DNA from 4 places in the Enterobacter chuandaensis genome. Region 4 is predicted to be linked to each of the others. Evidence: predicted binding sites of a transcription regulator. Region 4 holds the regulator's gene; each other region holds the start of a gene.
What was found. Region 4 encodes PhoB, which activates phosphate uptake and scavenging genes when phosphate is short. Its sites were predicted from a motif close to CTGTCATAAAACTGNCNNAT; they were not measured.
Positions count from the first base shown of each region.

Region 1 (7,745 bases), 2.2 Mb from region 4:
GGCGGTAGGTCATCAGCTTACCGCCGGTGATGGTAATAAACCCGTCCATGCCGTCGCGCTCGGCGTGATCGAGCAGCACGATGCCGCGGCTGACGTTACGTCCGCTCGGATCGTTATCGCTGGCGACAAGGGGACGCACGCCCGCGTAGGCGCGCAGGATACGCGTCTGCGCCATCACCGGCGCCAGTTTTTCCCCTTCGCGCAGCAGAATGTCGACCTCTTCGGCGGTCACGCGGTTGTAGTCAATCTCGCCGTAGTCCACGTGGGTTGAGGTCGTGCCGATTAACGAAATGGTGTCGCCCGGCACGAGGATATCGGCGTCAGACGGCTTGCGGCAGCGGTTGATGACGTGGTTATTAATGCGGTGGTCGAGGATCAGCAGCGAGCCTTTTGCCGGGAACATGCGCACCGACAGGTCGGCGTATTCCGCAATACGCTGCCCCCAGATCCCCGCCGCGTTGACCACCACGGCGGCATACAGTTCGCTGTGTTCGTTGTATTGCGTATCAACGATCCGCACGCCGCAGATGCGATGACCTTCGCGAATAAGTCCGGTCACTTCATGCCCGGTCAGAATGCGCGCGCCATGTTCGCGAGCGTCGAGCATATTGGCGGCGGTCAGGCGGAAGGGGTCAACGGTGCCGTCGGGGACTTTCACCGCGCCAATAAGCGCCGGGTTCACCGACGGCTCCAGCCGCCGCGCCAGTGCCGGATCCATGGCCTCAGCCTGAATGCCCGCTGCGGTACAGGCGGTAATAAAGGTCTTCTGAAAGGCGAGGTCATCTTCAGGAAGGGTAATAAAGAGGCCGTCGGTCGGCTCTGTGCAGTGACGGGCGATACGCTTGAGGATCTGGTTTTCAGCAATACATTCGCGCGCGGATTCACCGTCTGTAACCGCATACCGCGCGCCGCTATGCAGCAGGCCGTGGTTTCGTCCGGTTGCGCCCGTGGCGATATCGTGGCGCTCCAGCAGCGTGACGCTTAAGCCGCGAAGGGCGCAGTCGCGTGCGATGCCGGCGCCGGTTGCGCCACCGCCAATGATAATCACATCGCTATAGCGTGGATCGTGGATTGCCATTGCCTTTCCTCTATGTTCGTTTTTTAGCATTTAGCCACATAGATCGTGTGGTTTGTTTGATTTCGAACATAAACGCGCGAAATTCGAAACTGAAACGTGATTTCATGCGCTTTTTTGCGCATTCTGTCATATTTCTGTAACAATCTGTGCGTTGATTCACAGTAACAAAGCGCATGTTTTTTTAACATCCCCGCCTCTGTAACCGGGCGCGAGATGCCTGGTCATTTTTTGAAAGGCCACGGAGGCTGTTATGCTCAGTATCTTCAAACCTGCGCCGCATCGGGCGCGACTGCCAGAGGCAGAGATCGATCCTCTCTACCGCCGTCTGCGTTGGCAAATCTTCCTCGGGATCTTCTTCGGGTACGCGGCGTACTACCTTGTACGTAAAAACTTTGCGCTTGCCATGCCGTATCTGGTGGAGCAGGGCTTCTCCCGCGGCGATCTGGGGTTCGCGCTGTCGGGGATCTCTATCGCCTACGGTTTTTCGAAATTCATCATGGGCTCTGTGTCGGACCGTTCGAATCCGCGCGTGTTCCTGCCCGCCGGTCTGATTCTGGCCGCGGCGGTGATGCTGTTCATGGGCTTTGTGCCGTGGGCGACGTCCAGTATTGCGATTATGTTCGTGCTGTTGTTCCTCTGCGGCTGGTTCCAGGGGATGGGGTGGCCGCCGTGCGGACGTACCATGGTGCACTGGTGGTCGCAGAAAGAGCGCGGCGGCATTGTATCGGTGTGGAACTGCGCGCATAACGTCGGGGGCGGGCTTCCGCCTCTGCTGTTCCTGTTGGGGATGGCCTGGTTCAACGACTGGCACGCGGCACTCTACATGCCTGCCTTTGGCGCTATTCTGGTGGCGATTATTGCTTTTGCGCTGATGCGCGATACGCCGCAGTCCTGCGGCCTGCCGCCAATTGAAGAGTACAAAAACGACTATCCGGATGATTACAGCGAGAAGCACGAAGAAGAGCTGACCGCGAAACAGATCTTCATGAAGTACGTGCTGCCGAACAAGCTGCTGTGGTACATCGCGGTGGCGAACGTGTTCGTTTACCTGCTGCGCTATGGCATCCTCGACTGGTCCCCGACCTATCTGAAAGAGGTGAAGCACTTCGCGCTGGATAAATCCTCCTGGGCCTATTTCCTGTATGAATACGCCGGGATCCCGGGCACGCTGATCTGCGGCTGGATGTCGGACAAAGTGTTCAAGGGCAACCGCGGCGCGACGGGCGTGTTCTTTATGACCCTGGTGACTATCGCCACTGTCGTTTACTGGCTCAACCCGCCGGGCAACCCGTCCGTAGATATGGCTTGTATGATCGTTATCGGCTTCCTGATTTACGGTCCGGTGATGCTGATCGGTCTGCACGCGCTGGAGCTGGCGCCGAAAAAAGCGGCGGGCACGGCGGCAGGCTTTACCGGTCTGTTCGGCTACCTGGGCGGTTCGGTCGCGGCGAGCGCCATCGTGGGCTACACCGTTGACTTCTTCGGCTGGGACGGCGGCTTTATGGTGATGATTGGCGGCAGCGTGCTGGCGGTTCTGCTGCTGGTGGTTGTGATGATCGGCGAGAAACGTCACCACGCGGAAGTGCTGGCGCGTCGTCAATAAGGAGCATTGCGATGAAGTTAACTCAATTAGCAACCGGTATGCTGCTGGCAGGCCTGATGACAGGCTCCGCGCTGGCGGCGGATAAAATCGTTATCGCCCATCGCGGTGCCAGCGGCTATCTGCCGGAGCATACGCTGCCGGCGAAAGCGATGGCCTATGCGCAGGGCGCGGATTATCTGGAGCAGGATCTGGTGATGACCAAGGACGACCAGCTGGTCGTCCTGCATGACCACTATCTTGACCGCGTGACGGACGTGGCGGAGCGCTTCCCGGACCGCGCGCGCAAAGATGGCCGTTACTACGCCATCGACTTTACCCTGGATGAAATCCGCTCCCTGAAGTTTACCGAAGGCTTCGAGATTGAAAACGGCAAGAAGGTGCAGGTCTATCCGGGCCGCTTCCCGATGGGCAAATCTGACTTCCGGATCCATACCTTCCAGGAGGAGATTGAGTTTGTTCAGGGGCTGAACCACTCGACCGGGAAAAATATCGGCATCTACCCGGAGATCAAAGCGCCGTGGTTCCACCATCAGGAAGGGAAGGACATTGCCGCGAAGACGCTGGAGGTGCTGAAACAGTACGGCTACACCAGCAAGAAGGACAAAGTTTACCTGCAGTGTTTTGATGCCGCCGAGCTGAAGCGTATTAAAACCGAGCTGGAGCCGAAGATGGGGATGGATCTCAATCTGGTACAGCTGATTGCCTATACCGACTGGAACGAAACCCAGGAGAAGCAGCCGGACGGGAAGTGGGTGAACTACAACTACGACTGGATGTTTAAGCCAGGCGCGATGAAGCAGATTGCGCAGTACGCCGACGGCATCGGGCCGGATTACCACATGCTGGTGGCGGAAGGCTCAACGCCTGGCCACGTGAAGCTGACGGCGATGGTGAAAGAGGCGCACGCCAGCAAGATGCAGGTGCATCCTTATACGGTGCGTGCAGACCAGCTGCCGCCGTATGCCACGGACGTGAATCAGCTTTACGAGGTGTTGTATAAGCAGGCGGACGTGGACGGGCTGTTTACGGATTTCCCGGATAAAGCGGTGACGTTCTTAAAATAGAAAAAGGGCCGTAAGGCCCTTTTTTACATCTCGATCTCAATATCGCCTTTTGCCCGGCAGCAGCAGGGCAAAATTTCCCCTTCACTGATAAAGGCCAGCGGTTCGGTCAGCCAGTCCACCTGGCCTGCGACCAGACGGCAGCGGCAGGAGCCGCAATAGCCTTCACGACACTGGTACTCTACCTCCACCTGATGCGCCTCAAGCGCCACCAGCAGGGAAGGGTGCTCTTCCTGGCACAGCACTTCCGTGCCAGAAAGGCTCAGCGTTACGCGGCTCATCAGAGCTGGAAGTCGCTCAGGTCGTCGGTGTTGACTTCAGAATCAATCTGACCGACCAGGTATGAGCTTACTTCCACTTCCTGCGGCGCGACCTGCACGTTATCGGATACCAGCCAGGTGTTGATCCACGGAATCGGGTTAGAGCGCGTCTGGAACGGCAGGTCCAGACCAACCGCCTGCATGCGGATGTTGGTGATGTACTCAACGTACTGGCACAGGATGTCTTTGTTCAGGCCAATCATGGAGCCGTCGCGGAACAGGTAGTCTGCCCACTCTTTCTCCTGCTGGGCCGCCAGCACGAACAGGTCGTAGCACTCTTGCTTGCACTCTTCGGCGATTTCCGCCATCTCCGGATCGTCCGTACCGCTGCGCAGCAGGTTCAGCATGTGCTGGGTGCCGGTCAGGTGCAGGGCTTCATCGCGGGCGATCAGACGGATAATTTTAGCGTTGCCTTCCATCAGTTTGCGCTCGGCAAAGGCGAAGGAGCAGGCGAAGCTCACGTAGAAGCGGATCGCTTCCAGCGCGTTAACGCTCATCAGGCACAGGTACAGCTGCTTTTTCAGCGCGCGCAGGTTCACGGTAACGGTTTTGCCGTTCACGTTGTGGGTGCCTTCGCCCAGCAGATGCCAGTAGCTGGTCATCTCGATCAGCTCGTCGTAGTAGTGCGCAATGCCTTCCGCGCGCTTCTGGATCTGCTCGTTGGTAACGATATCGTCAAACACTACCGCCGGATCGTTCACGATGTTGCGGATGATGTGGGTGTAAGAGCGGGAGTGGATCGTCTCGGAGAACGCCCAGGTTTCCACCCAGGTTTCCAGCTCCGGAATGGAGATCAGCGGCAGCAGTGCCACGTTCGGGCTACGGCCCTGAATGGAGTCCAGCAGCGTCTGGTACTTCAGGTTGCTGATGAAGATATGCTTTTCGTGATCCGGCAGCGACTGGTAATCAATACGGTCGCGGGAGACGTCCACTTCTTCCGGACGCCAGAAGAAGGAGAGTTGCTTTTCAATCAGCTTTTCGAAGATGTCATATTTTTGCTGATCGTAGCGTGCCACGTTGACCGGCTGGCCGAAGAACATCGGCTCTTTGAGCTGGTCGTTTTTCGTCTGTGAAAAGGTGGTATATGCCATGAGTGTGTCCTGTCTTACGAAATAAAGGCGGGGATATCCCCGCCCTTCATTAGATCTTACATGCGCCGCTTTCGCAGCCATCGTCCTGAATTGACGGTACCATGTCGTCCTGGGCGTCTTCTGCACCGTCACGGGTGTTGTGATAGTACAGGGTTTTCACGCCAAATTTGTAGGCGGTCAGCAGGTCTTTCAATAGCTGCTGCATCGGTACCTTGCCGGACGGGAAGCGCGTCGGGTCATAGTTGGTGTTGGCAGAGATCGACTGGTCGATAAACTTCTGCATGATGCCCACCAGCTGCAGATAGCCGTCGTTGTTTGGCATTTCCCACAGCAGCTCGTAGTTGTTGCCCAGCGTTTCGTAATCCGGCACCACCTGACGCAGCACGCCGTCTTTCGACGCTTTGATGCTGACGTGGCCGCGCGGTGGCTCAATACCGTTGGTGGCGTTGGAGATCTGCGAAGAGGTCTCGGACGGCATCAGGGCAGAGAGCGTGGAGTTACGCAGACCGTGCGTTTTGATGGACTCGCGCAGGCCTTCCCAGTCCAAATGCAGCGGCTCGCTGACGATCGCATCCAGGTCTTTCTTATAGGTGTCGATCGGCAGAATGCCTTTTGCGTAGGTGGTTTCGTTGAACCACGGGCACGCGCCTTGCTCTTTCGCCAGCTCGTTAGAAGCTTTCATCAGGTAGTACTGAATCGCTTCGAACGTCTGGTGGGTCAGGTTGTTGGCGCTGCCGTCAGAGTAACGCTTGCCGTTTTTCGCCAGCCAGTAGGCGAAGTTGATCACGCCGATACCTAAAGTGCGACGGCCCATTGCACCGCGTTTTGCCGCCGGGATTGGGTAATCCTGGTAGTCCAGCAGGGCATCCAGCGCGCGAACCGCCAGCACGGCCAGCTCTTCCAGTTCGTCCAGGCTCTTAATCGCACCCAGGTTGAACGCGGACAGCGTACACAGCGCAATTTCACCGTTTTCGTCGTTCACGTCTTCCAGCGGTTTGGTCGGCAGGGCGATCTCCAGGCACAGGTTAGACTGGCGCACTGGCGCAACCACCGGATCAAACGGGCTGTGGGTGTTGCAGTGGTCAACGTTCTGGATGTAGATACGGCCGGTAGAGGCACGTTCCTGCATCATCAGGGAGAACAGGTCTACCGCCTTCACGCGCTGCTTGCGGATGCTGTCGTCTTTTTCGTATTTGGTGTACAGGCGCTCAAACTCGTCCTGATCGGCGAAGAACGCGTCGTACAGGCCCGGAACGTCGGACGGACTGAACAGGGTGATGTCTTCCCCTTTCAGCAGACGGGTGTACATCAGCTTGTTGATCTGCACGCCGTAGTCCATGTGACGCACGCGGTTGCCTTCCACGCCGCGGTTGTTTTTCAGGACCAGCAGGCTTTCCACTTCCAGGTGCCACATCGGGTAGAACAGAGTCGCAGCACCGCCGCGCACGCCGCCCTGAGAGCAGGATTTTACCGCCGTCTGGAAGTGCTTGTAGAACGGGATACAGCCGGTGTGGAACGCTTCACCGCCGCGAATCGGGCTGCCCAGCGCACGGATGCGACCGGCGTTGATGCCGATACCGGCACGCTGGGAGACGTATTTCACGATGGCGCTGGAGGTGGCGTTGATGGAATCCAGGCTGTCACCGCACTCGATCAGTACGCAGGAGCTGAACTGACGGGTAGGGGTGCGCACGCCAGACATGATTGGCGTTGGCAGAGAAATTTTGAACGTCGATACCGCATCGTAGAAACGCTTCACGTAGTCCAGACGGGTCTCACGCGGGTAGTTAGAGAACAGGCAGGCGGCCACCAGAATATAGAGGAACTGGGCGCTTTCGTAGATCTCACCGGTTACACGGTTCTGAACCAGGTATTTGCCTTCGAGCTGCTTCACCGCCGCGTAGGAGAAGTTCATGTCGCGCCAGTGATCGATAAACCCGTTCATCTGCTCGAACTCTTCTTCCGTATAGTCTTCCAGCAGATGCGTGTCGTATTTGCCCAGCTCGACCATTTTCACTACGTGATCGTACAGCTTCGGCGGCTCAAACTGGCCGTAGGCTTTCTTACGCAGGTGGAAAATCGCCAGACGCGCAGCGAGGTACTGATAATCCGGTGCGTCGCGGGAGATGAGGTCTGCCGCTGCTTTAATGATCGTTTCGTGGATATCAGACGTTTTGATGCCGTCGTAGAACTGAATATGAGAACGCAGTTCAACCTGGGATATAGATACGTTGTTCAGTCCTTCTGCTGCCCAGTCGAGAACTCGATGGATTTTGTCCAGATTGATACGCTCGGTTGTACCGTCGCGCTTTGTCACCAGCAGACTCTGATTCATGTGGGTTTTACCTGTCCGTGAAATAAAAAATATCCCCCGCTTATCCACAGATCCGTCTTGTGACTAACTCTGTGGATAAATACTACATATAGGGGGTTTGCGATAAGAAAAACGCTATATGGTGAGTATTCTAGTATCGAATCTTTTCAGCACAAGGGTTGATTTTGACGTTAAATTGAGGTTGTGAAAGGGTAAAAAAGCGTAAGTCCTCGTACCGTAAGGCCTGGAAGAGATGTCAATAATTTAGAAAAAAAATT
Region 1 is NZ_CP097173.1:3,237,557-3,245,301, reverse strand. It holds gene glpA (anaerobic glycerol-3-phosphate dehydrogenase subunit A) at 1-1,078, opposite strand, end outside; gene glpT (glycerol-3-phosphate transporter) at 1,329-2,681, shown strand; gene glpQ (glycerophosphodiester phosphodiesterase) at 2,693-3,745, shown strand; gene yfaE (class I ribonucleotide reductase maintenance protein YfaE) at 3,769-4,023, opposite strand; gene nrdB (class Ia ribonucleoside-diphosphate reductase subunit beta) at 4,023-5,153, opposite strand; gene nrdA (class 1a ribonucleoside-diphosphate reductase subunit alpha) at 5,203-7,488, opposite strand.
Region 1: the regulator PhoB is predicted to act here: its motif matches at 1,202-1,221, upstream of glpT (glycerol-3-phosphate transporter).

Region 2 (7,745 bases), 380 kb from region 4:
TGCCCGACACTTGATCTACAGCACCAGCATGCCCCCGGCGCAGGCCGTGGCGCTGTCTGCGTCGCTGGCGGTGATCCGCAGCGCAGAAGGGGATGAACGTCGCCAGCGGCTGGCAGAGCACATCTCCCGCTTCCGCCAGGGGTTAGCGGCGCTGCCCTTCCACAGTCCCGATTCGCAGAGCGCCATCCAGCCGGTGATTGTCGGCGAAAACGGCCGCGCGCTGGCGCTGGCACAGGCGCTGCGCGAGCGCGGCATGTGGGTGACGGCCATTCGCCCGCCAACCGTCCCGCCGGGCACCGCGCGGCTGCGCTTAACCCTGACGGCGGCGCATGAGGCGCAGGATATCCAGACGCTGCTGGAGGTGCTTCATGATGCCGGTGAATAAGCAGGCCGTTGCGGCGGCGTTTGGCCGGGCCGCGCGGAGCTATTCGCAGCACGATGAACTGCAGCGCCAGAGCGCGCAGGGGCTTCTGGCCGCGCTTGGCGAGAACCGCTTCCCGCGGGTGCTGGACGCCGGATGCGGCCCCGGCAGCAACAGCCGCTACTGGCGTGATGCGTGGAGCGAGGTGACGGCCATCGACCTGTCGCCTGCCATGCTGAACGAAGCGCGCCAGCAGCAGGTAGCGCATCACTACCTGGTGGCGGATATCGAGGCGATCCCGCTGGCGGACGCGCAGTTCGATCTGGTCTGGAGCCATCTGGCGGTGCAGTGGTGCAGCAGCCTGCCGCAGGCGTTACGCGAGCTTTATCGCGTCGCACGACCGGGCGGAAAGGTGGCCTTTACCACCTTGCTGGAAAGTTCGCTGCCAGAGCTGAATCAGGCGTGGAAAGCGGTGGATGAGCAGCCGCACGCTAACCGTTTCTTATCGCATGAGCAGGTGACGCAGGCGCTGGCAGGCTGGCGCTGTCGCAGCACGGTGCAGACCATCACCCTCAACTTCGACGATGCGTTCAGCGCCATGCGCTCGCTGAAGGGCATCGGCGCCACGCACCTGCACGCCGGGCGGGAGAAAAAACCGCTGACCCGGGGGCAACTGCAACGCCTGGATCTGGCGTGGCCGCAGGTGCGGGGCAGCTTCCCGCTCACTTATCAACTTTTTCATGGGATTATCGAACGTGACTGAACGTTATTTTGTTACCGGCACGGATACGGAAGTGGGCAAAACGGTTGCCAGCGCTGCGCTGTTGCAGGCGGCACGACTGCTCGGAAAAAATACCGCCGGATATAAGCCTGTCGCCTCCGGCAGCGAGATGACGGCGGAAGGGTTACGCAACACCGACGCGCTGGCGCTCCAGCGTAACAGCACGCGTGAACTCGCCTATTCAGCGGTGAATCCATACACCTTTGCCGAGCCGACCTCGCCGCACATTATCAGCGCTGACGAAGGCCGTCCGATTGATTTCGCCGTGCTTTCTGCCGGGTTACGGACGCTGGAAAGCCAGGCCGACTGGGTGCTGGTGGAAGGTGCGGGCGGCTGGTTTACGCCGCTTTCGGATGCGCAGACGTTTGCTGACTGGGTGCAGGCCGAGCAGCTTCCGGTGATTCTGGTCGTCGGCGTGAAGCTGGGCTGCATCAATCACGCCATGCTGACGGCGCAGGCCGTTCAGCAGGCAGGGCTGACGCTGGCAGGCTGGATAGCCAACGACGTGGTTGCGCCGGGCAAGCGGCATCAGGAGTATCTGGCGACCCTGAAGCGCGTGCTACCGGCACCGTTCCTCGGGGAAATCCCCTGGATTGCCGGTGATGCTGAGCAGGCTGAAACCGGGCGCTATCTCAACCTCAGCGCCTTGCTTCCCGTGACATCCAGTGGGCAATAAGCTCATCGTTCAGCTCGCTAACGTGGCCCTGCGCCACGTTACGACCGCGATAAAGCATGCAGAAACGGTCCGCGACCCGGCGGATAAACGACAGCTGCTGCTCCGCTAACAGCACCGTCATGCCTAATTCCCGGCTTAAGCGCACCAGCAGCTGCGCCAGCTTCTGGGCAAAGCTGTGTCCCGCGCCGTGCATGGGCTCATCCAGAATCAGCATCCTCGGGCGGTTGACCAGTGCATTCGCCAGCGCCAGCTGATACTGGTCGTCTGGCGAAAGGGCGTTTCCTCGCGTCTGACGTCGCGCGTACAGTTCCGGGAACAGATCGTACACGTCGCTTTTCGCTGCCGGGTCGGGTTTCCCTACCGCCCGCATGGCAATATGCAGATTCTCCTCAATCGTCAGCTGAGAAAAAATACGCCTGTCCTGCGGGACATACCCAATCCCTGGCCCTGAGCGCTGCTCTGGCATCTGGCTGAGCAAATCGCGCGGCGGTGCGCCCGCTTCATGCCAGATAATCGTGCCGCTTTCGACGGGGACGTTTCCGGTAATGCAGTTCATCAGGGTGGTCTTGCCCATCCCCGGCAGGCCAACGACGCCTGTACACATGCCCTGCGGAAAATCCAAATCCACGTTCCATAGCGTATGTTGGCTTCCGTAAAACTGATTCACTGCACGCAGACTCAACATCTTTTTCTCCTTAAAAATGCGTAGGGGTAAGACCTGTTTCGATACTGCAAAACGCCTGCCAGAAACCGTAAGTTGATTAAAAAAACGACTTTTTTAGGAATAAACCGCAGGAGAGCAGGGTAAAAACGCGTGGGCTGCACATCGGCGGTGCCGGGAATGTTGAGTCGTGGTGCAGGCCGAAAAATGGCGGAAATGTGAGCAGGATCGCATCGGTTGGTTATGAATGACGCAACTGTTTATCGTCAAAAAATAGCTATAAAAATTTTTTGTTGCCGCTTCGTGGGAAAATCCGGGAATTTGCTGAGCGGCAGTCCATACGGGCTGGAAGCAGTTATCCACTATTCCTGTGGATAACCATGTGCATGAGAGTTAGAAAACACGCGATAAGCGAGAGAAGACGGGGCTTTCGCCCAAATTGGCGCGAAACGCGGCTTTAGAAAATATCTTTTATAATTTAATTGCTTAGATAAAAGCAATTACCGTCATGAAAGTGTCACTCGTTGCCACAAAACTACCATTACCTGGCTTGACAAATGTTAAAAAAGAAAAAGTTCTGGGGATAACCCAACCTGGCTGGTTTTTTATCTCGTCAGAGCCCAAATTTTGTACGCTAACGCGCTAATCACACCGCCGCTATGCTAAATATCCTGACACGCTACTGGTTTTTCATCCAGTGTTTTTTACTGGCATTCCTGGCAACAAGGAGTAAAATTACTCACCTGCCGCTTAATAACGTCATCAGGTCGTCGCCCATGAGTAAACCGTTCAAACTGAATTCTGCTTTCCGTCCATCTGGCGATCAGCCTGAGGCGATCCGTCGCCTTAAAGAGGGGCTGGAAGACGGGCTGGCGCACCAGACGCTGCTGGGGGTAACCGGCTCGGGTAAAACGTTCACCATCGCTAACGTGATTGCGGACCTTCAGCGCCCCACAATGGTGCTTGCGCCCAATAAAACGCTCGCAGCCCAGCTTTACGGTGAGATGAAAGAGTTCTTCCCGGAAAACGCCGTAGAGTATTTCGTCTCCTACTACGATTACTACCAGCCGGAAGCCTATGTGCCGAGCTCTGACACCTTCATTGAGAAAGATGCCTCGGTGAACGAACACATCGAACAGATGCGACTATCTGCGACCAAGGCGCTGCTTGAGCGTCGCGATGTGGTTGTGGTTGCGTCTGTTTCCGCGATTTACGGTCTGGGTGACCCGGATCTCTACCTGAAGATGATGCTGCACCTGACGCAGGGGATGATCATCGACCAGCGCGCCATTTTGCGCCGTCTGGCCGAGCTGCAGTACACCCGTAACGACCAGGCGTTCCAGCGCGGTACCTTCCGCGTACGCGGTGAGGTGATCGACATCTTCCCGGCGGAATCGGACGATATGGCGCTGCGCGTCGAGCTGTTTGACGAAGAGGTTGAACGCCTGTCGCTCTTCGACCCGCTGACCGGACACGTTGAGTCGGTGATCCAGCGTTTTACCATCTACCCGAAAACGCACTACGTGACGCCACGCGAGCGTATCGTACAGGCGATGGAAGAGATTAAAGAGGAGCTTGCAGAGCGCCGTAAGGTGCTTCTGGCCAACAATAAGCTGCTGGAAGAGCAGCGCCTGAGCCAGCGCACCCAGTTCGATCTGGAGATGATGAACGAGCTGGGCTACTGCTCGGGTATCGAAAACTACTCGCGATTCCTCTCCGGGCGCGGGCCGGGCGAGCCGCCGCCGACGCTGTTTGATTACCTTCCGGCAGACGGTTTGCTGGTGATCGACGAATCCCACGTTACGATCCCGCAGATCGGTGGGATGTACCGCGGTGACCGGGCACGTAAAGAGACGCTGGTGGAGTATGGCTTCCGCCTGCCGTCAGCGCTGGATAACCGTCCGATGAAGTTTGAAGAGTTTGAGGCGCTGGCACCGCAAACTATCTACGTCTCGGCCACGCCGGGCAACTACGAGCTGGAGAAATCTGGCGATGAGGTCGTTGACCAGGTGGTTCGTCCGACCGGGCTGCTGGACCCGATTATTGAGGTGCGCCCGGTGGCGACCCAGGTAGACGATCTGCTCTCGGAAATTCGCGCCCGTTCCGCCATCAACGAGCGCGTGCTGGTGACGACGCTCACCAAGCGCATGGCGGAAGACCTGACTGAGTATCTGGAAGAACACGGTGAGAAGGTGCGCTATCTGCACTCGGATATCGACACCGTGGAGCGCATGGAGATTATCCGCGATCTGCGTCTGGGCGAATTTGACGTGCTGGTGGGGATTAACCTGCTGCGAGAAGGTCTGGATATGCCGGAAGTCTCGCTGGTGGCGATTCTGGACGCCGATAAAGAGGGCTTCCTGCGTTCTGAACGTTCGCTAATCCAGACCATTGGTCGCGCCGCGCGTAACGTCAACGGTAAAGCGATTCTGTACGGTGATAAAATCACCCCGTCGATGGCGAAAGCGATTGGCGAAACGGAGCGCCGCCGCGAGAAACAGCAGCGCTACAACGAAGAGCACGGCATTACGCCGCAGGGGCTGAACAAGAAGGTGGTGGATATCCTGGCGCTGGGTCAGAACATTGCGAAGACCAAAGCGAAAGGTCGCGGCAAGGCGCGTTCAGTGGTGGAAGAAGATACTGTCGTACTCACGCCGAAAGCGCTGCAGCAGAAAATCCACGAGCTGGAAGGACAGATGATGCAGCACGCCCAGAACCTGGAGTTCGAAGAGGCGGCGCAGATCCGCGACCAGCTGCATCAGCTGCGGGATCTGTTTATTGCGGCATCGTGAATAAGCGTTGTTTTCTCCCTCTCCCCGTGGGCTGAGGAATCCCCAGTAATTTTTAGACAGAAGCAATAAGGTTGTTTCAGAACGAGTTAAGGCTTTCAGCGATGCCCAGGTCCGGCTGTAAATCGCCGAAGCGTTTCCGTAAGGCCGGGGCGAGGCGCAGGGATGCGCCGAGAGGGCGTGGCCTGCAGGGATGCAGGCTCATGCCCGACCCGATAGCCTGAAGGAATAAGCTGAGGGTACCGCGAAGCGGCGATTTACCGCCGGGAGCCCGGGTCGCCAGGGCGGTGGCGATTGAGCCGCCCTGGCACGTTCACCGGTCATGTCCTCACAGAGTAGCAAGGAACGTGAAGTGAACGGAATGACCACCAGAGCCGTATGTTCCCCCTCACCCCGCCCTCTCCCTCAAGCGAGAGGGGGTCGTCCGTGCTGGCATTATTTTGTGGGGAACCCTCAGCCCAGTGGGTGAGGGCATCAGGCCGCACCAAACGAACCTAACCCAGTGCCTGAATCGCCTTCTCCAGCGCTTCACGCAGCAGGTGGCGGTCGTGGCGATACTTGATGTCTGAAGCCTCCAGTGGCTCCTGCACCACCAGACGATCGCCAATCCCGGACACATCCACTTTTGGCCCCACCACCACGCCGTCGATGATTTTCTTGCCGACGTAATGCTCCATCAAACTGAGTTTGTCCGCCAGCGACAGGCTCGCCGCCGCCGGGCTCAGCTCACGGCCCAGGTTACCGATGTAAACCATTGGGGCAGGGGTGCGACGCAGCGCCTGCGCCAGCTCTTTCACCAGCAGGATTGGTATCAGGCTGGTGTAAAAACTGCCTGGACCGATCAGGATAAGATCCGCTTCCCCGATGGCTTCCACCGCTTCTCGCGTGGCCGGCACGCTCGGGTAGGTCATCAGCTCTTTTGGTGGCAGCAGAAGCTGGTCGATGTTCACTTCGCCGTATACTTCGTGATCGTCGGCATCAATCGCCATCAAATCCACCGGCTGTTCAGACATCGGGATCAGAAACGCATCCACTTTCAGCAGGTTTCGAATTAAATTGATGGCTTCAAGCGGCCGCACGCTAAGGTGATCCAGCGCTTTAAGCATTAAATTTCCCAGGTTATGCCCGGAAAGCTCGCCATTGCCGCCAAAACGGTACTCAAACATCGCTGACGCGACGCTCGGCTCTGTAATAAGCTGGTTCAGACAGTTGCGCATATCACCCCAGGCTATCCCGCCTTCGGCGCGTCGGATCCTCCCGGTTGAGCCACCGTTATCGGTGGTGGTCACTATCCCTGTCAGCCGTGAGCCGAGTGACGACAAAGAGGACATAACACGGCCCAGACCGTGGCCTCCGCCAAGAGCGACCACTCGGTCAAGATCCGCAAAAGTGCGACTGCGCATACGTATTCCTTATCACCATCAATCGCATAACAGTAACCTAACTACCCCTAAAAGACGATGCCCCACCCAATGCAAAATGACGTATATCAATGCGAAAGTGCGGTTTTTAGGTATTCTGTAGCGAAAATGCAGGACTGAGTCGCTATATACATAATTATATAGCGAAAGGCGATGATGGCGAAGTGAGAATTTCCGCGCTACTATCGCCATAACCACGTTTTCGAAATTGAAAACATACACTCTAGCCCTGGCGCCTGTGTCGAACGATATGGCGCCCTGGCCGTGGCGAATAGGCCACCAGGGTACAGAAAGAAATGACTGTGCCTCCCGATCTGGAAAGGTGTACATGGCTTCACAACTTACTGATGCTTTCGCGCGTAAGTTTTTTTACTTACGTCTGTCGATTACCGATGTGTGCAACTTCCGTTGCACCTACTGCCTGCCCGACGGCTACAAACCGGGCAGCGTTACCAATAACGGCTTTCTCTCCGTGGATGAAGTGCGTCGCGTCACGCGTGCGTTCTCTGAGCTCGGTACGGAAAAAGTTCGTTTGACCGGGGGCGAACCCTCCCTGCGCCGCGATTTCCCCGACATCATTGCCGCCGTGCGTGAAAACGAACGTATCCGCCAGATCGCGGTGACCACCAACGGTTACCGCATGGCACGTGACGTGGCGAACTGGCGCGACGCTGGCTTAACCGCTATCAACGTCAGCGTAGACAGCCTTGATGCCCGGCAGTTTCACGCCATTACCGGGCAGGACAAATTCCGCCAGGTCATGGACGGCATCGACGCGGCCTTTACCGCCGGGTTCGACAAGGTCAAAGTCAACACGGTGCTGATGCGCGACGTTAACCATCATCAGCTGGACACCTTTCTGGCGTGGATCAAGCCGCGCCCCATTCAACTGCGTTTTATCGAGCTGATGGAAACGGGCGAGGGCAGCGAGCTGTTTCGCCGTCATCACATCTCCGGCATGGTGCTGCGCGACGAGCTGCTGAAACGTGGCTGGATCCACCAGATTCGCCAGCGCAGCGACGGCCCGGCACAGGTCTTCTGTCACCCGGATTACGA
Region 2 is NZ_CP097173.1:1,455,664-1,463,408, forward strand. It holds gene bioF (8-amino-7-oxononanoate synthase) at 1-385, shown strand, start outside; gene bioC (malonyl-ACP O-methyltransferase BioC) at 369-1,124, shown strand; gene bioD (dethiobiotin synthase) at 1,117-1,818, shown strand; gene MX657_RS07040 (ABC transporter ATP-binding protein) at 1,781-2,503, opposite strand; gene uvrB (excinuclease ABC subunit UvrB) at 3,256-5,271, shown strand; gene yvcK (uridine diphosphate-N-acetylglucosamine-binding protein YvcK) at 5,763-6,671, opposite strand; molybdenum cofactor riboswitch at 6,897-7,030, shown strand; gene moaA (GTP 3',8-cyclase MoaA) at 7,018-7,745, shown strand, end outside.
Region 2: the regulator PhoB is predicted to act here: its motif matches at 2,983-3,002, upstream of uvrB (excinuclease ABC subunit UvrB).

Region 3 (7,745 bases), 1.7 Mb from region 4:
GCACGTTGAGCACGCGCGCAAGCAGCTGGAAGAAGCCAAAGCACGCGTTCAGGCACAACGTGCAGAACAGCAGGCGAAAAAACGCGAAGCCGCCGCGGCAAACGGCCAGGAAGAAGCGCCTCGTCGCGAACGTAAACCACGTCCTGCGCCGCGTCGTCACGACAATAACGATCGCAAACCGCGTGCAGACAAACCAGCAGCAAAAGCCCCGCGCGCGCCTCGTGAAGAGCCGCGTCATACTCCGGTTTCTGACATCAACGCTCTGAGCGTGGGTCAGGCGCTGAAGGTAAAAGCAGGCAACAATGCTATGGACGCCACCGTACTGGAAATCACCAAAGATGGCGTTCGTGTACAGCTGACTTCTGGTATGTCAATGATTGTACGCGCAGAACACTTGTTGTTCTGAAACGGAGGCCAAGCCTGGCATGAACACTTTTTTTAAGCTCACCGCGCTGGCGGGTCTGTTTGCCATAACAGGCCACGCTTTCGCAGTGGACGATATCACGCGTGTTGATCAAATTCCGGTACTCAAGGAAGAGACGCAGCACGCGACGGTGAGCGAGCGCGTGACCTCACGTTTTACCCGCTCGCACTATCGTCAGTTCGATCTCGATCAGGCCTTTTCGGCCAAAATCTTTGACCGCTATCTGAACTTGCTGGATTACAGCCATAACGTTTTGCTCGCCAGCGATGTCGAGCAGTTCGCTAAGCGCAAATCCGAGGTGGGTGATGAGCTGCGGTCAGGCAAGCTGGATCTGTTCTACGATCTCTATAACCTGTCGCAAAAACGTCGTTTTGAACGCTATCAGTACGCGCTGAAAGTGCTGGAACGTCCAATGGACTTCACCGGCAATGACACCTTTAACCTCGATCGCAGCAAAGCGCCCTGGCCGAAAGATGAAGCCGAGCTGAATGCGCTGTGGGACGGAAAGGTTAAGTACGACGAGCTTAGCCTCAAGCTGACCGGCAAAGATGAAAAAGAGATCCGCGATACGCTAACGCGTCGCTACAAATTTGCTATTCGTCGTCTGGCGCAGACCAACAGTGAAGATGTGTTCTCGCTGGCGATGACTGCCTTTGCGCACGAAATCGATCCGCACACCAACTACCTCTCTCCTCGCAACACCGAACAGTTCAATACCGAAATGAGCCTGTCTCTGGAAGGTATCGGCGCGGTGCTGCAGATGGACGATGATTACACGGTGATCAACTCCATGGTCGCGGGCGGCCCGGCATCCAAAAGCAAAGCGATTAGCGTAGGCGATCGCATTGTGGGTGTAGGACAAACCGGCCAGAACATGGTGGATGTCATTGGCTGGCGTCTGGACGATGTGGTTGCGCTGATCAAAGGGCCAAAAGGCAGTAAAGTTCGTCTCGAAATTCTGCCTGCCGGTAAAGGCACGAAAACCCGTATCGTTACCCTGACCCGTGAGCGTATCCGTCTGGAAGACCGCGCGGTGAAAATGTCGGTGAAAACCGTGGGTAAAGAGAAGGTAGGGGTCCTGGATATCCCTGGCTTCTACGTGGGGCTGACTGACGATGTGAAAGTTCAGCTACAGAAACTTGAGAAGCAGAACGTGAGCAGCGTCATCATCGACCTTCGCACGAACGGCGGCGGTGCGCTGACGGAAGCGGTGTCGCTCTCTGGCCTGTTTATCCCGTCTGGTCCGGTGGTTCAGGTTCGTGATAACAACGGTAAAGTTCGTGAAGATGCTGACAACGACGGTGTGGTCTATTACAAAGGCCCGCTGGTGGTCCTGGTCGACCGCTTCAGTGCGTCCGCATCTGAAATTTTTGCCGCTGCAATGCAGGACTATGGCCGTGCGCTGATCGTGGGTGAACCCACCTTCGGTAAAGGTACCGTTCAGCAGTATCGCTCGCTGAACCGTATTTACGATCAGATGCTGCGTCCGGAATGGCCTGCGCTGGGCTCCGTTCAGTACACCATTCAGAAGTTCTACCGTGTTAACGGTGGCAGTACGCAGCGTAAGGGCGTAACGCCGGATATCATGATGCCGACAGGCACGGAAGAGACCGAAACCGGCGAGAAGTTTGAAGATAACGCACTGCCGTGGGACAGCATCAATGCCGCGACCTACGTGAAAGCGGGTGATATGACGCAGTTTGGCCCTGAACTGCTGAAGGCGCATAATGACCGCATCGCGAAAGATCCGGAATTCCAGTACATCATGAAGGACATTGCGCGTTTCAATGCCCTGAAAGATAAGCGGAATATCGTTTCTCTTAATTACGCTCAGCGTGAAAAAGAGAACAACGAAGATGATGCAACGCGTCTGGCGCGTATCAACGATCGCTTCAAGCGTGAAGGTAAGCCTCTGCTCAAGAAACTGGACGATCTGCCAAAAGATTACCAGGAGCCGGATCCATACCTGGACGAGACGGTGCATATCGCGCTCGACCTGGCGAATCTGGAAAAAGACAAGCCTGCCGTACAGCCCGCTCAGGCAAAATAATCTCCCAACAGGCACAAGAAATTGTGCCTGTTTCTTTTTGTTCTTCATCCTTCCGTCAGGCTGATTTCCAATTGTGTAAAGTTGTGTCTTTCTGGTGACTTACGGCTACCGGATGCTTGAAAATAGCCGCAATACCCATACGATGTGGGTAATCGCATAGTGCGTTTTGTTAAACTGAGGTTAAAAGAAAATTATGATGCGAATCGCGCTCTTCCTGCTCACCAACCTGGCGGTAATGGTGGTTTTCGGGCTGGTGCTAAGCCTGACGGGAATTCAGTCGAGCAGCGTTCAGGGTCTGTTGATTATGGCGCTGCTGTTTGGTTTTGGTGGCTCATTCATTTCCCTGCTGATGTCAAAGTGGATGGCCCTGAAATCAGTAGGTGGGGAAGTTATCGAACAGCCACGTAATGATATGGAACAGTGGCTAATGAATACGGTGGCTCAGCAATCCCGTCAGGCCGGGATCGCCATGCCGCAGGTGGCTATTTATCATGCCCCGGATATTAACGCATTTGCTACGGGTGCCCGTCGTGATGCGTCGCTGGTTGCCGTCAGCACTGGATTGTTGCAGAACATGAGCCGTGACGAAGCCGAAGCGGTTATCGCCCACGAAATCAGCCATATCGCCAACGGTGACATGGTGACTATGACCCTCATTCAGGGCGTGGTGAACACTTTCGTTATCTTTATCTCCCGTATCCTGGCGCAGATTGCGGCTGGCTTTATGGGCGGCAACCGTGACGAAGGAGAAGAGAGCAACGGTAACCCACTGATCTACTTCGCCGTATCCATGGTGCTGGAACTGGTATTCGGTATTCTGGCAAGCATCATTACCATGTGGTTCTCTCGTCACCGTGAGTTCCACGCGGATGCCGGCTCTGCGAAGCTGGTGGGTCGTGAGAAGATGATTGCAGCCCTGCAGCGTCTTAAAACCAGCTACGAGCCGCAGGAAGCGAACAGCATGATGGCCTTCTGCATCAACGGCAAATCAAAGTCGCTGAGCGAGCTGTTTATGTCTCACCCGCCGCTGGATAAGCGTATTGAAGCGCTGCGCAGTGGGGAATATCTGAAGTAACGCTAAGTGCTTAAATAAGCCGGGCTGGAGAAGACTCCGCCCGGCTTTTTTTATGCCTGAACGCCGGGTTGGGTCACGCGTAATCCGCTGACGATGGCTGCCAGGGTGGCAAGAACGCCTGCGGTGAGAAGCGCAACGTGGTTACCGTTTTGCCCGGCAAGGTTAAACATCAGGGCAACCAGCGCCGCGCCGGTGCTTTGCCCCAGCAGACGCGCGGTTCCCAGCATGCCGCTGGCCCCGCCGCTGCGGTGACGCGGTGCAGAGGTAATAATGGTGTGGTTGTTGGGCGACTGAAACAGACCAAACCCGGCTCCGCACAGGATCATCCGCCAGATGATGTCCAGATCGGTTGGTGATGACGGAAGCAAAGCCAGCGCGAAAAGGCCTGTTGCCATCACTGCCAGCCCCACCGCGCCCAACAAACCGGCATGAACGCGTTCAATTAAATAACCTGCCAGCGGGGCCATCACCATCGTCGCCAGCGGCCAGGGGGTTAACAGCAGCCCTGTCTCCACTTCGGAACGTCCTATCACGCTTTGCAGGAAGAAGGGCAGAGATACCAGGGCCAGCATCTGGGCGCAGAATGAGCAGACAGACGTGCAGATGGAGAGCGAAAAGAGAGGAATACGCAACAGATCGACCGGCAGTAAAGGAACCGGCAGAGCAAGCTGGCGACGAACAAAGAAGAAGCCCGTCACCAGTAGAGCAACAAGCTCCGCGACGGTTAGCATCAGAGACTGACCCTGAGCAAAACCGCTGAGGGCGGTAATTAGCAGGCCAAAGGTGAGCGCATTCATCACTGCGCTTGCCACGTCAAAACGCGGCATCGTGCTTTTCGGGCCGTTAGCGGGGAGAAACCGCAGGGCAAAGAAGATGGCCACGATACCCAGCGGCACGTTTATGGCGAACAGCCACTGCCACGAGGCGACAGAAAGAATCGCCGCTGCAATCGTTGGCCCGGCGGCCGAAGAGACGGCGACAATAAACGAGTTTATCCCCATGCCGCGCCCGAGATGGCGGTGCGGGTAGATTAAGCGGATTAACGCCGTGTTGACGCTCATTAGCGCCGCGCCGCCAAAACCTTGCGCGATGCGCGCCAGCGTCAGCGTATGCAGAGAGTCAGAAAGGGCGCACAGCAGCGATGTGAAGGTAAACACCACCAGGCCACACTGATAGACCCGACGGTAGCCAAACATATCGCCCAGAAAAGAGAAGGAGAGCAGGGAAACCACAATCGCAATCTGATAGGCGTTAACGATCCATATCGAACTGGCGGGTGAAGCATGCAGGTCGCTGGCAATGGTGGGAAGGGCAACGTTTGCAATGGCGCCATCAAGGACGGCCATGGAGATACCAATAATAATGGTGGCAATTGCGCCATACCGCTGGGGTAAAGGTAGGCCATCGGAGAGGGACTTTTCCATCAGGGATAAATAGCTCGAAGTGTAATTATTCTCAGGGTAACTATTTTAGCACCGTTAACGCCGTTTTATGTCGCAGATTTGTAACGAAGTAAACGCGGATTGATTGCAGGTAACATGACGGGAATTTATAATAAAAACCGGTTCTGATTTTTATAAAACACTCTCTATGAGGTGGTAAATGGCAATTGCGGATTTGGATAAACAGCCAGATTCTGTTTCTTCCGTGCTGAAGGTGTTTGGCATCTTACAGGCGCTCGGAGAAGAGCGTGAAATTGGTATCACAGAGTTGTCGCAGCGCGTGATGATGTCGAAAAGCACCGTTTATCGCTTTTTGCAAACCATGAAGTCGCTGGGCTATGTTGCACAGGAAGGCGAATCTGAAAAATACTCTCTGACGCTGAAACTGTTCGAACTGGGTGCCCGGGCACTGCAAAACGTTGATCTGATCCGTAGCGCGGATATCCAGATGCGTGAGATCTCCCGCCTGACCAAAGAGACCATCCACCTGGGTGCACTGGATGAGGACAGCATTGTTTACATCCATAAAATTGACTCCATGTATAACCTGCGTATGTATTCGCGCATCGGTCGTCGCAACCCGCTTTACAGCACGGCTATTGGTAAGGTTCTGCTGGCGTGGCGCGATCGTGAAGAGGTGAAACAGATCCTCGATGGCGTGGAGTATAAACGCAGCACTGAACGCACTATTACCGACACCGATGAGTTGTTAACGGTGCTCGACAAGGTGCGTGAACAAGGGTATGGCGAAGATAACGAGGAGCAGGAAGAAGGACTGCGCTGCATCGGCGTTCCTGTCTTTGACCGCTTTGGCGTGGTGATCGCGGGTTTGAGCATCTCTTTCCCAACCCTGCGTTTCTCGGAAGAGCGCCTGCACGAATATGTGGCTATCCTGCATACTGCCGCGCGTAAGATTTCTGAGCAGATGGGTTATCACGACTATCCGTTTTAATCCCGGGAAGCATAATAAACGCCGCATTCATTGCGGCGTTTTTTGTCAGACGTTACCCCTGTAGATTAACCATTATCAATCACCACGGAGGTCTTACGCAGTACCGGACAGTTGGTCAACCCAATGATCCCGCTATCCGAATGGAGATACTGCGCCGTGCTGACGCCTTGTGCGGTTAAATACTTACACTGAATGCCTAACCCTGCGGCGTTTTCGGTGCTTCCCACAAGCACGCCGTAGCCCGTTAACAGCAGCCCAATCCAGAGAATCACCAGTACAATAATTGTTCGAATAATTACGCGCATCATCACCTCTTTATCATTGTTATCATAACGCTAGCGTAAACGGTTTACGTAATGAAACAAGTGCAGGATTCTGAAAAGGGCGCGATGGCGGTACAGTTAGTCCTTGTTTAAGATAACCGTGATAACCTGATTGCATCAGGTATGTAGACGGAGTGTGGAGTGAAAAAAATACGCTGGGTGATTCTGATTATCGTGCTGATAGCGTGTGTGGTGTTATGGACGCAGACTATCAACGTGATGTGCGATCAGGATGTACAGTTTTTTAGCGGCGTTTGCGCAATCAATAAGTTTATTCCGTGGTAACACGCATTTTTTCTTCAGATGATTTCCTTCCTTCGCGCCAGTGGTAAAATAGACGTTTTTATTGAGGTGGTGAAATGGGTGAGTTACTGAATTCAGGGTTGCTAAATGTGGCATCCCTGATGATCTCTTTAGTTGTTCTGCTTGTGGGTCTGGTCATTTGGTTTTTCGTAAACCGCGCCAGTTCACGTACGAACGAGCAGATCGAACTGCTGGAAGCGCTGCTTGAGCAGCAAAAGCGGCAGAATGCGCTGCTGCGTCGTCTGTGCGAAGCGAACGAGCCGGAAGAGAAAGAAGCGCCAAAAGAAACTGTCGCGGAAGATAACAACGATCAAGACGATTTTATCCGCCTGGTGGCTGAGCGCTAATCGTATTGTCACTGGAGGGGAGGTGGCTGTGATGTGGAAACCTTCCCGGCACGACCCCTCCCTGAACCATCACCCTCAAAGGTTTTTCGTCATCTCCTGATGATGCCCATCAGCTGCCTTCTCAATCGCATCTGGAAAGACGCCCTATGCCGCGCTGAATACTGTAGCAGCAGTTAATAATAGTTTCAGTATACTGAAAACAGGCGAATATTTACCCGTATAAACGAAGCGAGTAATTGTTGCATATATTTTGTATGTAAACGTGCAAGGGCTTGTTTTATTTTTATCGAAACGTTTTGCTTGCCTTATTTTGATGCAGAGTCATAAAAATTTCATTATTTTAGTGCATAACGCTGTTTATTCAGCGCTGCATTTTAATACAGTCGGGCGATGCTAATAACGCCGAATTCGTTCTGAAACAATACAGTTCCGTTACAATGATTTAAGCATAAGTTTTCACAATTTGTTCTAACTCAATCAATGCTTAAGATTTCTTTTCCCGTCTGCTGGACGCATTGTAATGATTGAGCTATGTTAAAAAAGTCTTAGATTACAGCGCTTGCGCAAGCAGCGTTGAGTCTGTGTAAGGGAGTAAAGCCGTCTGTATGTTGAGCGCATAATTGTGCAAATCCTTACAGACAATGTTCGAATTTGTGCGGCGGATCGAGACATGTTTAAAAATGGCTTGCCATATTAAACATAGTGTGTGATAACACGTTTTGGGTCAAACGAGGTACAGTTCTGTTTATGTGTGGCATTTTCAGTAAAGAAGTCCTGAGTAAACACGTTGTCGTTGAATACCGCTTCTCTGCCGAACCTTATATTAGTG
Region 3 is NZ_CP097173.1:2,780,934-2,788,678, reverse strand. It holds gene proQ (RNA chaperone ProQ) at 1-406, shown strand, start outside; gene prc (carboxy terminal-processing peptidase) at 426-2,474, shown strand; gene htpX (protease HtpX) at 2,668-3,549, shown strand; gene MX657_RS13555 (MFS transporter) at 3,600-4,973, opposite strand; gene kdgR (DNA-binding transcriptional regulator KdgR) at 5,152-5,943, shown strand; gene MX657_RS13545 (YobH family protein) at 6,009-6,248, opposite strand; gene mgrB (PhoP/PhoQ regulator MgrB) at 6,408-6,551, shown strand; gene MX657_RS13535 (YebO family protein) at 6,626-6,916, shown strand; partial or broken gene MX657_RS13530 (DUF2627 domain-containing protein) at 7,664-7,745, shown strand, end outside.
Region 3: the regulator PhoB is predicted to act here: its motif matches at 5,041-5,060, upstream of kdgR (DNA-binding transcriptional regulator KdgR).

Region 4 (7,745 bases):
CTGCTTAAGCTGCTGGCGGATCTCGCCCTGATGCGTGGTGTTCTCACGAAGCCGTTGCGCCAGCTGCTGCAGCTGGCTTTGCAGGGTTGCGGCATCGGTGTCGAGCGCTTCCGGCCGCAGCGCCAGATGCGCCTGAAGCTGCTGGCTGGCCTGGCCGGAAAGGGCCGCGGTCTGCTGTATCTGATTTTCCAGCGACTGTTTCAGCTGTTCGAGGTGGCGGATAGCGTCGTCATCCAGCAGGGCGGCAAGAAACGCCTCCCGATCGGCAAAACAGCTTGCTGAGAGCGCGGCGGTGAACTGCGTCTGCGACTGTTGCAGGCGTTCTCGCTCCAGTGCTTCCTGCTGCTGCTGGGCGGTAAGCTGGCTCTGCAGCGACACGCATTCATCATGGATTTCTCGCCAGCTATCGGGAATGGCCTGTTCGGCTTCTTCTTCACTCGTTGCCGGAAGCGTATCGAGCAGCGGCTTCAGGGTGTTCACGCGTTCCTGAAGCACGCCGTGCTGCGTTTGCTTCTCCTGCCACTGGGCGAATTCCGCTTCGCGGGCGTGCAGCCAGGCGGCTTCGTGGTTCTCTTCAGGAACACTCAGGGACAGCGCCAGCAGGGTGTGTTCCAGCGCCTGGCGCGTCGCGGCCCGCTGTTGCTGATACTGGCGTTCCTGCATTTCCTGTTCGTTGAGCTGGTTTTGCAGGGTCTGGCGCTGGCTGAGCTGATAAAGCTGGCGCTCGTACTGTTCCTGCTCGTTCATCCAGGGCGCGATATCGTCCTGAATCGCCAGCATGACGTTCAGGGACGCGCAGGTTTCCTGCCACTCTTTAGTGAGCGCTTGCTCTTCCTGAGTCAGGGTCTGCGCTTCGTCCGTCTCGCGTTGGATCTGCTGAGTCAGGGCATTGACCTGTCCCAGCACCAGCAGGCCTTCTTCTTTAAGCGCGGCGACCTCTTTTTCCAGCGCATCACGGCGGCGCTGGTTGTCAGTCAGTTCAAGCGACTGGTATTGCTCAACGGCGGGATGCTCGCTGGAGCCGCACAGCGGACAGGGTTTGCCCGCCTCAAGCTGTGAACGGTAGTTTTCCAGATCTTTAATCGTCGCTTCACGTTCGCACAGGGCTTTCAGGTCCAGATAGTGCTGGTGTTTCTCTTTGTACTGCTGGCGGCGTAGCGCCAGGGTTTCATTGAGCTTACTCTGCTCCGCCTGGGCTTTCTGCACGCTTTCACCGCTCTGGCGCAGGCGCTTTTGCAGCGGCTGATAGCGGGCATGCAGTGACGTCAATCTCTGGCGCAGCGCGCGTGATCGGGATTGTTGTTCCATTGCCTCACTGACTTCATTTGCCGTCAGCGTCAGCGTAATATCCGGCATTGCAGCCAGCTTGTTTCGTAGCTCAGCAATCCGCGCAGCAAGCGCGGCGAGCTGACTTTTATCACGGTTTAGCTGTGAGAACTGGGCGCGCCAGCCGGCAATTTCCTGGCCCAGCAGGCGATAACGATCGTGCTCCGCCAGCCACTGCGTCAGCGCCGTCAGTTCGGCCTGTAGCCGCTCATGGGTACGCAGTGCGGTCGTGCGAATTCGCGCGCGCAGCGCGGTTTTGGTTTGTAAGCGAGTATTTACTTCTATAATTCGCTGCTGGGTTTGCGCCAGACGCGCGGTTTGTTCCAGCTGGTGCTCCCAGAGCGGACGCAGCTGGGCGGCGGGCTGAGCAAGCTGGAGCTTTGCCAGATCAGGCGCAGCGTCCGTCAGCGCCTGTTGCGCCTGCTGCTGCAACGCAGCAACGCGCTGTTGCTCGCGCGCAAGCTCGTCATGACGCGTAAGCCACTGAAAATCTTTCTGCTGACTCTGCTGTCGCACCAGCAGGGTTTTCTCTTCGTCAGTAAGTGCCTGCAAACTTTCCTGCAACTGCTGCTGTTGCTCTTCGCTCAACAGCACAACGCCCGCCGCCTGCGCCTCGCACTTTTCCAGCACGCTGCGGGCGGCTTTGTGTTTTTCAAACACCATGGCGGAAATCTGGCCGTAGATCTCGGTGCCGGTGAGCTCTTCCAGCAGCTCTGCGCGATCGCTCGGTTTAGCATTCAGGAAGGCGGCAAACTGCCCCTGGGAGAGCAGCATCGAGCGGGTAAAACGGCCGTAGTCCAGCCCGGTGAGCGCCGCGGTTTGTTCCAGTTTATCCGAGACCTTATCGGCCAGAATTTTGCCGTCTTCGCAGCGGGCCAGCTCCACGCGGGGAGCCTGGAGGTTCCCATCCGGCTGGTTGCGCGCCCGGTTCTGGCTCCAGAAGGCGCGGTAGGCAACGCCTTTCACCTCAAACTCCACTTCCGCCAGGCATTCGGCGGTGTCACGCGTCATCAGATCGTTCTGCGCCTGGGAGACCTTATTCAGGCGCGGGGTTTCGTGGTAGAGCGCCAGACAGATGGCATCAAGCAGGGTGGTTTTACCCGCGCCGGTTGCGCCGGTGATGGCAAACAGACCGTTGCTGGCAAACGGCTCGGCGGTGAAGTCAATTTTCCACTCGCCCTTGAGGGAGTTGAGGTTTTTCAGACGCAGGCTCAGAATTTTCATGCGTTTTCTTCCTCGTCATTGAGCGCATGCAGGGTATGGCTGAACAGCTCGTTGAGCCGGGCCCGCTTCACATCATCGATCTCTTCCTGCGACAGGCGGCGCTCGAACACCTCTTCAACGCGCAGTTCGCTAAGCGTTTCACGCTGGGCACCGAGCAAAATTTTCTCGCGCTGCTCGCGGCTGCGGCGCACCAGCAGCACCTCTACCGGCAAATCTTCAGTGAGCGCCTGAATTTTTCGCTGCATATCATGCAGGTAGTCATCGGTGGTGATTTCAATATCCAGCCAGACCGGCGGATCAAGATCTGCGCCGCGCCACTGCTCAAGCTGTTGCGTAATCGCGGCAAGATCGCCTTTCAGCACCGCCAGCGGCTGGGTGACCGGCACCTCCAGCGTCTCAACGGCGCTGAGTTTGCCCTCGCTGAAGCTCACCAGATGCACGGACTTGGTCTTGCCGGTTTCATCGAAACTGAGCGAAACAGGGGAACCACAGTAGCGGATGTGCTCGCAGCCGCCGATGACCTGTGCCCGGTGAATGTGCCCGAGCGCAATGTAGTCGGCAGGCGGGAAGTTTTGCGCAGGAAAGGCGTCCAGCGTACCGATATAGATCTCTCGGACCGCGTCACTTTTACTGGCCCCGACGGTGGTGAGGTGCCCGGTCGCGATCACCGGAATGGCCTGTTCACCGCGCAGGGTGCAGGCTTCCGCATGCTGCCGGTGATAATAGTCGGTGATGGCCTGTAATAAATGCTGCTGCTTTTCCGCACCCGACAGCCCCGCCTGGCTTTGCACGATGTCGCGCGGACGTAAAAAGGGGATTGGGCACAGTACCGCGCCCGGCGACCCGTCGCGTTTATTCAGGATCTGCGGGGCGTGCCCGGCGCTGGCCACCACGGTGGTATTGAGAAACGCCAGAATGTCGCGGGACTCATTCAGCGTGGCCACGGAGTCATGGTTCCCGGCGACAATCACCAGATGACACCCGGTCTGCTGCAGGTTCACCACAAAACGGTTGTATAATTCACGCGCATAGCTCGGCGGCGAACCGGTATCGAAGATGTCACCCGCCACAATAATGGCATCCACCTCGTGCGCCTGGGCCGTTTCCAGCAGCCAGTTCAGGAACGCTTCATGTTCAGCCGCACGGCTTTTGCTGTAAAAGTTTTGACCCAGGTGCCAGTCCGAGGTGTGAAGTATGCGCATAGGAGATCCGTGGCGAAAAAAGATGCGGACGATTATAAACTCTCAGGGAAAGGAAAATAACCGCTGTAATAAAACAACAGTTTGCCATTTATAGTGGTACTGTTTTTCATAAATCTGTCATAAATCTGACGCATAATGACGCCGCATTACAAACTTGTAACTTAAATAAGATAAGACAGGGCAAAGTATGGCGAGACGTATTCTGGTCGTAGAAGATGAAGCTCCAATTCGTGAAATGGTGTGCTTCGTGCTCGAACAAAATGGCTTTCAGCCGGTTGAAGCGGAAGATTATGACAGCGCGGTGAACCAGCTGAATGAACCCTGGCCCGATCTGATTCTGCTTGACTGGATGTTGCCCGGCGGCTCCGGACTGCAGTTTATCAAACACATTAAGCGTGAGGCGATGACCCGCGACATCCCGGTCGTCATGCTCACGGCGCGTGGTGAAGAAGAGGATCGCGTTCGCGGTCTGGAGACCGGCGCGGACGATTACATTACCAAGCCTTTCTCCCCGAAAGAGCTGGTGGCGCGCATTAAAGCCGTGATGCGCCGCATTTCGCCGATGGCGGTGGAAGAGGTGATTGAGATGCAGGGCCTCAGCCTTGATCCAACGTCACACCGCGTGATGACTGGCGAAAATCCCCTCGATATGGGGCCTACCGAATTTAAACTCCTGCACTTCTTTATGACTCACCCGGAACGCGTTTACAGCCGCGAGCAGTTGCTGAATAACGTCTGGGGAACTAACGTGTATGTCGAAGACCGGACGGTTGACGTCCACATCCGCCGCCTGCGAAAAGCGCTGGAACTGAGCGGCCACGATCGCATGGTGCAGACGGTCCGCGGCACGGGTTATCGTTTTTCTACCCGTTTCTGAACAATGACAGGAGTGTGACGCGTGCTGGAACGTCTGTCATGGAAAAGGCTCGTCTTTGAACTAATCTTATGCTGTATTCCGGCCTTCCTTCTGGGGGCCATTTTTGGGTATCTGCCGTGGTTTCTGCTGGCGTCGGTGACCGGTTTGCTGATCTGGCATTTCTGGAACCTGCTGCGCCTTTCATGGTGGCTATGGGTTGACCGCAGTATGACGCCACCGCCGGGAAGCGGTAGCTGGGAGCCGCTGCTGTACGGTCTGCACCAGATGCAGATGCGTAATAAAAAGCGCCGCCGCGAGCTGGGAAGCCTGATTAAACGCTTTCGCAGCGGCGCAGAGTCGCTGCCGGATGCGGTGATCCTGACGACAGAAGAAGGCACTATTTTCTGGTGTAACGGGCTTGCGCAACAGCTGCTGGGCCTGCGCTGGCCAGACGATAATGGTCAGAACATCCTCAACCTTCTGCGCTATCCCGAGTTCACGCTGTATCTGAAAAAGCGTGATTTCACCCGTCCGCACAATCTGAAGCTGAATAATGGCCGCCATCTGGAAATCCGCGTGATGCCTTACAGCGATCGCCAGTGGCTGATGGTGGCGCGCGACGTGACCCAGATGCACCAGCTGGAAGGGGCGCGTCGTAACTTCTTCGCCAACGTCAGCCACGAGCTTCGTACCCCGCTGACGGTGCTGCAGGGCTATCTGGAGATGATGCAGGAGCAAACCCTGGAAGGCGCGCCGCGCGAAAAAGCGCTGCACACCATGCGCGAGCAAACGCACCGGATGGAAGGGCTGGTGAAGCAGCTGCTGACGCTGTCGAAGATTGAAGCGGCGCCTTCGCTCGCGCTGACTGACACCATCGATGTGCCGATGATGCTGCGGGTGGTGGAGCGGGAAGCCCAAACCTTAAGCCATAAAAAACACCACCTTACTTTTGACGTCGACAACACGCTAAAGGTGCTGGGCAGCGAAGATGAGCTGCGTAGCGCCATCTCCAACCTGGTGTACAACGCGGTGAATCATACCCCGGAAGGGACGAAGATCGTGGTGCGCTGGCAGCACACCCCGGCAGGGGCCGAGTTTAGCGTGGAGGACAACGGGCCGGGGATCGCGCCTGAGCATATTCCGCGTCTGACCGAGCGGTTCTATCGCGTGGATAAAGCGCGCTCGCGGCAGACCGGCGGAAGCGGCCTGGGGCTGGCGATTGTGAAACATGCGGTCAATCACCATGAGAGCCGTCTTGATATTCAGAGTACGCCGGGCAAAGGAACCCGCTTCAGCTTTGTGATGCCGGAACGATTAATTGCCAAAAAAATCGCCTGACGGCAGGCGTGTCATTTTACCTTTCCACGGGCCAGCGTTTGCTGGCCCGTTTGCTTTGCAGTCAAGCGAAACGCGTGTGAATTTTATACGGCTGTCTTTTTTTTGTTCGCATGATTAGCCATGGGTTTTTCTCATAATTAGCGCATTGTGCTGGATTGATTTTTCATGCTGGCATATTGTTCTGGTTTTGCGATCCCACCTTGCCTTTAAACGTTATAAGCGTTTAAATTGCCCCCCAGATACTGTCAGACCGACTGTATTTGCGTGGTAAATCGAAAAACTATTCTTCTCCACGCCAGGACGGGAGCATTTCCCGCTGAAATTGAGCAAATTTTCGGCTGTATCGTCCCGTCAGGGAAATCGAAAATCTCAATGTTTTCAACACCACATCCACAGGCAGTAAGGTTTTATGACCCATCACTTAAAATCGCGTGACATCATCGCGCTGGGCTTTATGACATTTGCGCTGTTCGTTGGCGCAGGCAACATCATTTTCCCTCCAATGGTTGGCTTACAGGCGGGTGAACACGTCTGGACCGCCGCGTTTGGTTTCCTGATTACTGCCGTGGGCCTGCCGGTGCTGACCGTCGTCGCGCTGGCGAAAGTCGGCGGCGGTGTTGATAGCCTCAGCACCCCGATTGGCAAAGTGGCGGGCGTCCTGCTGGCGACCGTCTGCTATCTGGCCGTTGGCCCGCTGTTTGCCACCCCGCGTACGGCAACCGTGTCCTTCGAAGTGGGTATTGCTCCCCTGACCGGTGACGGTGCGATGCCGCTGTTTATCTACAGCCTGATCTACTTCGCGATTGTGATTCTGGTTTCCCTCTATCCGGGTAAGCTGCTGGACACGGTCGGCAACTTCCTGGCACCGCTGAAAATTGTCGCGCTGATCGTGCTGGCGGTAGCGGCCATCATCTGGCCAGCCGGCCCGATTAGCGACGCGATGGACGCCTATAAAAACGCCGCGTTTTCTAACGGCTTTGTGAACGGCTATCTGACGATGGATACCCTGGGCGCGATGGTGTTTGGTATCGTTATCGTTAACGCCGCGCGTTCCCGCGGCGTGACCGAAGCGCGTCTGCTGACCCGCTACACCATCTGGGCTGGCCTGATGGCCGGTGTGGGCCTGACGCTGCTGTATCTGGCGCTGTTCCGCCTGGGTTCCGATAGCGCGATGCTGGTTGATCAGAACGCGAACGGCGCGGCTATCCTGCACGCTTACGTTCAGCACACCTTCGGTGGCGCAGGCAGCATGCTGCTGGCGGCGCTGATCTTCCTGGCTTGCCTGGTGACGGCGGTTGGCCTGACCTGCGCCTGCGCAGAGTTCTTTGCGCAGTATCTGCCGCTCTCTTACCGCACCCTGGTGTTTATCCTCGGTATCTTCTCCATGGCGGTGTCTAACCTCGGTCTGAGCCACCTGATTCAGGTCTCTATTCCGGTACTGACAGCGATTTATCCGCCATGCATCGTGCTGGTGGTGCTGAGCTTCACCCGCCCGTGGTGGCATAACTCCTCACGAATTATTGCGCCAGCCATGTTTATCAGCCTGATTTTTGGTATCCTTGACGGGATCAAAGCATCAGCGTTCGCAGACATTCTGCCAGCCTGGACACAGCGTCTGCCGCTGTCCGAGCAGGGCCTGGCCTGGCTGATGCCTACCGTTGTTGCGCTGGTTCTGGCCGTTATCTGGGACCGTGCTGCAGGGCGTCAGGTCGCATCGAACGCCCATTAATCAACGGCAACAAACTGTTTAACCACGGGGCTTAAGGCCCCGTGGTTTTTTGTTTTTTCGTGTTGAATGG
Region 4 is NZ_CP097173.1:1,079,199-1,086,943, forward strand. It holds gene sbcC (exonuclease subunit SbcC) at 1-2,550, opposite strand, end outside; gene sbcD (exonuclease subunit SbcD) at 2,547-3,752, opposite strand; gene phoB (phosphate response regulator transcription factor PhoB) at 3,940-4,629, shown strand; gene phoR (phosphate regulon sensor histidine kinase PhoR) at 4,651-5,946, shown strand; gene brnQ (branched-chain amino acid transporter carrier protein BrnQ) at 6,356-7,675, shown strand.